DNA from 2 places in the Streptomyces sp. NPDC001157 genome. Region 2 is predicted to be linked to the other one. Evidence: riboswitches for the same ligand, from Rfam matches in the RefSeq annotation. Region 2 holds a riboswitch; the other holds the start of a gene.
What was found. Region 2 has a riboswitch for glycine ahead of gcvT (glycine cleavage system aminomethyltransferase GcvT). Riboswitches for the same ligand answer to the same signal wherever they lie in the genome.
Positions count from the first base shown of each region.

Region 1: linked by a shared signal. The riboswitch ahead of gcvP (aminomethyl-transferring glycine dehydrogenase) and the one ahead of gcvT (glycine cleavage system aminomethyltransferase GcvT) in region 2 are both predicted to bind glycine.

Region 1 covers NZ_JBSFJW010000028.1:9,125-13,534, reverse strand. The annotation lists gene gcvP (aminomethyl-transferring glycine dehydrogenase) at 1-2,405, opposite strand, end outside; glycine riboswitch at 2,582-2,677, opposite strand; gene ACWDAG_RS34960 (PRC-barrel domain-containing protein) at 2,791-3,168, shown strand; gene ACWDAG_RS34955 (DNA polymerase IV) at 3,223-4,410, opposite strand, start outside.
Region 2 covers NZ_JBSFJW010000061.1:2,076-6,485, reverse strand. The annotation lists gene ACWDAG_RS45705 (enhanced serine sensitivity protein SseB C-terminal domain-containing protein) at 1-509, opposite strand, end outside; gene ACWDAG_RS45700 (enhanced serine sensitivity protein SseB) at 602-1,396, opposite strand; gene ACWDAG_RS45695 (AAA family ATPase) at 1,479-2,159, opposite strand; glycine riboswitch at 2,358-2,456, shown strand; glycine riboswitch at 2,457-2,564, shown strand; gene gcvT (glycine cleavage system aminomethyltransferase GcvT) at 2,609-3,727, shown strand; gene gcvH (glycine cleavage system protein GcvH) at 3,857-4,234, shown strand; gene glyA (serine hydroxymethyltransferase) at 4,249-4,410, shown strand, end outside.

The DNA.
Region 1 (4,410 bases), on a different contig from region 2:
GGGTAGTGCGGCTCCAGCCGCTTGGCGATGTAGTTGGCGCTCAGCACAGCCACCTGCGTGGCCCGCTTCAGCCCCTCGCCGCCCATGAGCCGCACGTACGCCCACGAGATCGGCAGGATACCCGCGGAACCCCAGGGAGCCGCAGAGATCGGCCCGACGCCCGTCTCGGGGCCGGCCGCCGGCTGCATCGGGTGGTTCGGCAGGTACGGCGCAAGGTGCGCCCGCACACCGACGGGTCCGACGCCCGGACCGCCGCCACCGTGCGGGATGCAGAAGGTCTTGTGCAGGTTGAGGTGCGAGACGTCACCGCCGAAGTGCCCCGGCTTGGCAAGCCCCACAAGGGCGTTGAGGTTGGCGCCGTCGACGTACACCTGCCCGCCGGCCTCGTGCACCTGCGCGCAGATGTCGGCGACATGCTCCTCGAAGACACCGTGCGTGGAGGGGTACGTGATCATCAGCACCGCCAGCTCGTGGCGGTACTGCTCGATCTTCGCCCGCAGGTCCTCGACGTCGATCTCGCCGTCCTCGGCGGTCTTCACGACGACGACCTTCATCCCGGCCATCACGGCGCTGGCGGCGTTCGTACCGTGCGCGGACGACGGAATCAGACACACGGTCCGCTGCTCGTCCCCGTTGGCCCGGTGATATCCGCGTACGGCGAGCAGTCCGGCCAGCTCGCCCTGCGATCCGGCGTTGGGCTGCAGGGACACCTTGTCGTACCCGGTGACCTCGGCGAGCCGCTCCTCCAGCTCACGGATGAGCGTGAGGTAGCCCTGCGCCTGCTCGGCGGGTGCGAAGGGGTGCAGCTGCCCGAACTCGGGCCAGGTGACCGGCTCCATCTCGGTGGTCGCGTTGAGCTTCATGGTGCAGGAGCCCAGCGGGATCATGCCGCGGTCGAGTGCGTAGTCGCGGTCGGCGAGCCTGCGCAGGTAGCGGAGCATCGCGGTCTCGGAGCGGTGCTGCTGGAAGACCGGGTGGGTCAGGTAGTCGTCGGTGCGCAGCAGACCGGCGGGCAGGGAGTCCGCGGTCGCCGCGTCCAGCGCCTCGATGTCGCCCTCGACCCCGAACGCGGTCCACACGGCGCTCAGTTGGGCCCGCGCGGTGGTCTCGTCGCAGGCGATCGACACGTGGTCGGCGTCGACGAGGTGAAGGTTGACGCCGTTCTCCCGCGCGGCGGCCACCACCTCGGCGCCGCGGCCCGGCACCCGCACGGTGAGCGTGTCGAAGTAGGAACCGTGCACGACCTCGACACCACCGGCCTGAAGGCCCGCGGCAAGGATCGTGGCGTACCGGTGGGTGCGCCGCGCGATCGCCTTGAGCCCCTCCGGCCCGTGGTACACGGCGTACATCCCCGCCATGACGGCGAGCAGCACCTGGGCGGTGCAGATGTTGCTGGTGGCCTTCTCCCGCCGGATGTGCTGCTCACGGGTCTGCAGCGCGAGGCGGTACGCCTGGTGCCCGTCCGCGTCCACGGACACACCCACCAGCCGGCCGGGCAGGCTGCGCGCGAACTTCTCGTGCACGGCCATGTAGCCGGCGTGCGGCCCGCCGAAGCCCATCGGCACACCGAAGCGCTGCGTGGTCCCTACCGCGATGTCCGCGCCGAGCTCCCCGGGCGACTTCAGCAGCGTCAGCGCCAGCAGATCGGCGGCGACGGTGACCAGCGCACCGAGCTCGTGCGCCTGGTCGATGAGCGGCTTGATGTCGCGCACGACGCCGGAGGCGCCGGGGTACTGGACGAGCACGCCGTTGATCTCACGCCCGGCGACCTCGGCCGGAATGCCGTCGCTCAGGTCGGCGACCACGACCTCCACACCCGTCGGCTCGGCACGCGTCTCGATCACGGCGATGGTCTGCGGCAGCACGTCCGCGTCGATCAGGAACAGGCCCTTCTTGTTCCTGCCCATGCGCCGGGACAGCGCCATGGCCTCGGCTGCGGCCGTCCCCTCGTCGAGCAGCGAGGCACCGGAGGTGGGCAGCCCGGTCAGGTCGGCGACCATGGTCTGGAAGTTGAGCAGGGCCTCGAGCCGCCCCTGCGAGATCTCGGGCTGGTAGGGCGTGTAGGCCGTGTACCAGGCGGGATTCTCCATCACGTTGCGCAGGATGACGGGCGGAGTGAAGGTGCCGTAGTACCCGAGTCCGATCATGGAGTCGAGCACCTGGTTCCGGTCGGCGAGCGACCTCAGCTCGGCCAGCACCTCGGCCTCGGTACGCGCGCCCGGCAGCTCCAGCGCATCCGAGTTCTTGATCACATCCGGCACCGCGGCGGCGGTCAGCTCGTCCAGCGAGCCGTATCCGACGTGCGCGAGCATCTTGGCCCGTGCCTCATGATCAGGCCCTATGTGGCGCTGCTCGAACGGGATGCCCTGTTCGAGCTCGGAGAGCGGAATGCGATGGGCGGTCATTGCGGAGGCCTCCTGGTCTGACACGACCTGCGAGGGGCACCACGGCGCGGGTGCCCGGACGGCCTCCCCCTCTGTCATCTCAACCTGAGAGCTTCACCGGATCACCCGAGGGCGCCCGGCTTTCACCGTCGGTGAGAGCGGAAGCCGTCGACACCCGCCCTGCTTTCCAGAGTGACCTCGTCCGCGCGGTACGTGTGCCTGAGAGATTCCGGGGAGGATTTGCTCCTTCGGCGCCTCCGATGATGTCTGGAGGACTCTCCCGCACGGGGTCAGCAGCCGTTGTCAGCCTACCAGCGAGCGCAACAGTGGATCCTTCGAGTGGCCGCCATCACCAATGTGCTCTTTTGTAGTGCTTACGGATGAGTTGCGACCAAGTGGAGGGCCCGTGCAGACCGACATCGATCCGCGCAACCTGATCGGCCGCAAGGCGTTCGACCGCAACGGCACCAAGCTCGGCACCATCGACGAGGTCTACCTCGACGACGCGACCGGCGTGCCGGAGTGGGCGGCCATACGCACCGGCCTGTTCTCCCGGGACGCCTTCGTCCCCCTGGAACCCAGCGAACTGATCGAGGGCACCCTCCGCGTCCCCTACGACCGGTCCCTCATCAAGGATGCCCCCGACTTCGGCGTCGGCCGCCACCTGTCCCCCGAACAGGAACTCCAGCTCTACCACCACTACGGTCTGGACATCGCCGCTCCTTCCTCCTTCCCGGATCACGACTTCGGCAAGCTCGCGGGTACGGAGGACGCGGACGCCTAGCCCGACCCCTCGCACCGCGCGCGGCCCCCCGCGCGGACCGGCACCATCCCCCGGTCAGGCACCGACTCCCTGCACGGAGGCCCCGGGTCTCCCCGTCACCAACGGCAACGGGTCCGCCGGCTCCAGCTGAGGGTCATCGGTGCGAAACGTCCGCACCCGCCCCGGTCCCGAGTCCGGCGTCTCGAACCGCACGGTCACCCGCCCGAGCCCGCTTCCCTGCACCCACCCGTGCCCGAACTCGGCATGCCGCACATCGTGCCCCGCGGGCCACCGCCGCTCGACGACCACCTGCTGCTCCTCGACGGGCTCCTCGTCCGCCTCGTCCGCCGAATGATCCACGCCGTCCCCCGCGGCCTGCGCGAACAGATCCTCCTGCGTGTAGTCGGCCAGCCCGCTCACCCCGACCCCCAGCAGCCGCACACCCCCCGTCGTGTCCACCGAATCCAGCAGCCGGGCGGCAGCCTCCCGTACCACCGCCGGGTCATCCGTGGGCCCGCGCAGTGTCTCGGAACGAGTCAGCGTCGAGAAGTCGTAGCGCCGCACCTTCAGCACGATGGTCCGGCCTGAAAGGCCCGCACCACGCAGCCGCCGCACACACCGGTCCGCCAGCCGCTGCACCTCCAGCCCCACCCTCACCCGGTCGTGAATGTCCACGTCGTACGTGTCCTCGACCGACACCGACTTGGCCTCACGCTCGGCCACCACGGGCCGGTCGTCGTGCGCCAGTGCCATGGCGTACAACGCGTGCCCATGGGCCTTGCCCAGCAGCCGGACGAGCTCGTCCTCACCGGCCTCGGCGATCTCGTCGACCGTGGTGATTCCGGCCCGCCGCAGATGGTCCCCCGTGGCAGGCCCCACCCCTGGCAGCATCCGCACCGACATCGGTCCGAGCTTGGCCCGCTCGGTACCGGGCTCGACAAGCACCAGCCCGTTCGGTTTGGCCTCCTCGGAGGCGATCTTCGCGAGCATCTTGCAGGCGGCAAGGCCCACGGACCCGGTGAGCCCCGTATCCGCCCGTATGTCGGCGCGCAGCTTCTCCCCCACCAGCCGCGCCGACGCCGCGTCCCAGGCCGCCTCTCCGGCCTCCAGGTCCACGAAGGCCTCGTCCAGGCTCAGCGGCTCCACCAGCGGCGACAGCGAGTGCAGCAGCCCCATGACCTGCTCGCTGATCGACCGGTAGAACGCGAAGCGCGGCACCAGATACGCGGCGTTCGGTGCCAGCCGTCGCGCCTGCGCCATCGG
Region 2 (4,410 bases):
CAGGCGCGGCGCAGCGAGCGGACGGCCGGGGTGCGGTGGGCGTTCTGTGCGAGCAGGGCGTAGAACTGCGGGATCTCGATCGCGGGCTCCGACATCCGCAGCGGGCCGGCGGCCTGGCGCTCCAGACCGGTGGCGATACGGCGCAGATCCAGCCAGGGGATGCCCACGCCGCCGCCCGGGGCGTGCGGATTGAGCCAGAGGCCGAAGTGGTCCGGGTAGAGGGTCCGGGCGACGTCCAGGCCGTCGACCACCTCGTACGATCTGTTCCAGCCGCTGGCGCTCAGCTCCTGCGCGGAGGTGACGCACGGGGCGTAGCCGTAGCCGTCGACCTCCATGTTTCCGTACTGGGCGTCCGGGGAGCCCGCCTGGCCGTGCCACAGGAGCATCCAGACCTGGCCGGAGCCGGGGGTCGCGAGTGCGCGGAGGAGTGCCTCATAGGCGTCGTAGCGCCCTGGCGTCACCTGGCGCAGCATGTTCTCGACCGTCCCGGTCGTGGTGCTGGCGCTCACGTGTGTGCCCCTTCTGGTGGTTGCCCCGCGTATGCCAACAGCTTAAGCGCCCGGGAGCTCGGGATTCGGTGGTCCGTTCCCCCTGGCAGCACTTACAGGTGATCCCTCGTATAGAAGGGCCGCACCTGTTCGCGCATCCACATCGCCACCGGGTCGTCCGTCACGTCCAGGAGGACCAGGTTGACCGGCCACTGGGTGGGGATCCTGGTGATGGCGCGGCTCAGGGCCTCCAGAGGGAGCGCTCTGATGTCACCCTCCCGCTGGGAGAGTTCGACGCCCACGAACATCACCGGGTCCGCCGTCTCGATGGCGGCGAGGCAGCGGCGGGCCGTGACGACCACGCCGGTTTCCGCGAACTCGGCGGACGCCGCGGCGAGGAAGTCGATCGGGTCGTCCTGCCAGTCCGGCTCGTAGAGCTTGACCCGGCCGCCGGAGGCGGGGCCGTCCAGCGGCGTGCGGCCCACGCGGCAGAGTTCGGCGACGGCGGGCGGCGGGAGCGGGATGCCGACCACACCGTCCGGGTTCACGGCGAGGCCGACCTGCGGGGGCAGTCCGCGGGCGAACTCGACGGCCGGGGTGACCGTGTACGACATGTGGTTGCCGACGACCTGACGGAACTGCTCCTCGGAGCTGAAGACCGGGACGTACGCCTGGCCGTCGATCTCCAGCGTGGGCACGTCGAGGGGGCCACTGTGCGGGCCGCCGCCGTTCGGCAGCGGCACCCAGAGGAAGCTGCGGCCGAGCACCTCCAGGATCCGGCCGCCCGCCGAGGGTATGCCGAGGGAGGCCGACAGCACCTCCTCCAGCTCGTTGCCGGGCCATCCGCCGTGCGGATGGGGGTGCGCCTGCATGGGAAAGTCCGCGGGAAGATCCGCTGGGAAGTCCATCTGTGTCCGACCGCCTGCTCAGAACCACTGCTGTGGCTGGAAAGGCTAGCGGGTGGCACGGACAAAGGGGTTGGTCCGTGCGTCAGCCCGCGAAATCGATCCTGCGCAGGACATCCGCCGCGTCCCGGTCCAGCAGCACCGCCGAGCCGACGCCCTCGGGCAGGTCGCCCCGCTCGACCGCGCGGATCAGCCGGGCCGCCGCCGTGCGGTGGCGCAGGAAGGCGTAGCGCGAGACGCCGCGGCCGCGCTCTCGCTGGCCCTCCAGGGCGGTGCCCGGCGTGACGTCGAGCAGCAGCAGATGCAGGGTGCCGCCGCGGCGGCGGGCCTCGCGCACCAGCCAGCCGCGCACCCAGGCCTGCGTACCGCAGTCGTGCACGACGGCCCCTGCGCCGCTGCGCAGGGCGCGGCGCAGTCCGGCGTAGTGGGCGAGGCGGACGAGGGGACGGTAGAGCGCGTAGGGCAGGAAGCGGGGCGTGCGGGCCTCCCAGCGGTCGCGGGCGTCCTGGGAGTCGATGCGGAGGCCGCGGACCGCGCGCTCCATCAGCGTGGACTTGCCGCTGCCGGGCAGGCCGGTGACCACCACGAGGTCACGGGGGCCGAAGAGCAGGGCGTGCGGGCTGTGCCCCGAGCGGTCGCGCAGATCGCGGACCACGGGTGCGGGTACGGGGCGGGCACCGCACACATCCCTGGCCGGGGCCGCGGGCTGCTTGGGCAGCGCGACGGCCGAGGTCGTGGCGTACACCGTGGTCCTGTTCACCGTGATCGTCCTTCCTGCGGGGTCAGGAAAGCTTCTCCCCACTGTTTGTAAAGGGAAGGTAATGCACGGCGTCTCGCGGTTGTGTTCGGTTCCGGCCACAGGCCAGTTACAAAAAGTGAGGTGCCGAACGAGGCGCCGGATGTGGCCCTGCCGCACGCGGACGAGGCGTGCAATGATGTGCGCGCCAACTGCATACCGGCCGTTTGAATCCGCGCGGGAGAGTCCCGGCAGCAGAGTCTGCTGGGCGCCGAAGGAGCAAGTCCCTCCCTTGAATCTCTCAGGCCCCGTTACCGCGCGGGCGAGGCACATCTGAAAAGCGGGCCGCCGTTCCCGGTGGTCCCACCCAAGGTGCAAGCCGTGCCGCATGCGGTCACGGCGAACCTCTCAGGTTCCGATGACAGATGGGGAGGAACGACCTCGCCCGTCATGCATTCCCCTTGGGAGACGACCGTCCGATGAGCAGCAACGCACCCCGTCACACCGCGCTCGATGCCCTGCATCGCTCGCTCGGTGCGACGATGACCGACTTCGCCGGCTGGGACATGCCCCTGCGCTACGGTTCCGAACGCGACGAGCACCTCGCCGTGCGGACGAAGGCCGGGCTCTTCGACCTCTCCCACATGGGCGAGATCACCGTCACCGGCCCGCAGGCAGCCGCCCTGCTCAACTACGCGCTGCTCGGCAACATCGCCTCCGTCGGCGTCGGCCGCGCCCGCTACACCATGATCTGCCGGGCCGACGGCGGCATCCTCGACGACCTGATCGTCTACCGGCTCGGCGAGACCGAGTACATGGTCGTCGCCAACGCCTCCAACGCCCAGGTGGTGCTGGACGCGCTGGTGGAGCGTTCGGCCGGCTTCGACGCCGAGGTGCGCGACGACCGGGACAACTACGCGCTGATCGCCGTGCAGGGCCCCGAGTCCCCCGGCATCCTGAAGTCGCTCACCGACGCCGACCTCGACGGCCTCAAGTACTACGCCGGCCTGCCCGGCACCGTCGCAGGCGTCCCCGCCCTCATCGCCCGCACCGGCTACACCGGCGAGGACGGCTTCGAGCTGTTCGTCGCCCCCGGTGACGCCGAGAAGCTGTGGCAGGCGCTGACCGAGGCGGGCGCGTCCGTCGGGCTGGTGCCCTGCGGGCTGTCCTGCCGGGACACGCTGCGCCTGGAGGCGGGCATGCCGCTGTACGGGCATGAACTGTCCACCTCGCTCACGCCGTTCGACGCCGGGCTCGGCCGGGTGGTGAAGTTCGAGAAGGAGGGCGACTTCGTGGGGCGCGAGGCGCTCCAGGAGGCGGCCGCCAGGGCTGCGGAGAACCCGCCGCGCGTCCTCGTGGGCCTGGTCGCCGAGGGCCGTCGGATCCCGCGCGCCGGGTACGCGGTCGTCGCGGGCGGCGAGGTGATCGGCGAGATCACCTCCGGCGCCCCCTCCCCCACGCTGGGCAAGCCGATCGCGATGGCGTACGTCGACGCGGCACACGCGGCGCCGGGCACCGAGGGAGTCGGCGTGGACATCCGGGGCAGCCACGAGCCGTACGAGGTCGTGGCGCTGCCGTTCTACAAGCGCCAGAAGTAGACACTGACCCAGACTGAGCGAGGGGGCTTTGTCCCCGGACGTGACCCCGCGCACATTTTCGCTGCTCACACGCGTTTTCAGCAGTCCCTCATTCATCAGCAATCCATCGCGTACAGGAGAATTCAGGTCATGAGCAACCCCCAGCAGCTGCGTTACAGCAAGGAGCACGAGTGGCTGTCGGCCGCCGAGGACGGCGTCTCGACGGTCGGCATCACGGAGTTCGCGGCCAACGCGCTCGGCGATGTCGTCTACGCCCAGCTTCCCGAGGTGGGCTCCGCCGTGACCGCGGGCGAGACCTGCGGCGAGCTGGAGTCGACCAAGTCGGTCAGCGACCTGTACTCCCCCGTCACCGGTGAGGTCACCGAGATCAACGAGGACGTGGTGAACGACCCGTCCCTGGTCAACTCGGCCCCCTTCGACGGCGGTTGGCTCTTCAAGGTCCGCGTCACGGAGGAGCCGGCCGACCTGCTCTCCGCCGACGAGTACACCGCCCAGAACGCCGGCTGAGGAGCCGTAGACGCATGTCCGTACTGAACACGCCCCTGCACGAGCTCGACCCGGACATCGCCGCCGCGGTCGACGCCGAGCTGCACCGTCAGCAGTCCACCCTCGAGATGATCGCGAGCGAGAACTTCGCGCCGGCCGCGGTCATGGAGGCGCAGGGCTCGGTGCTGACCAACAAG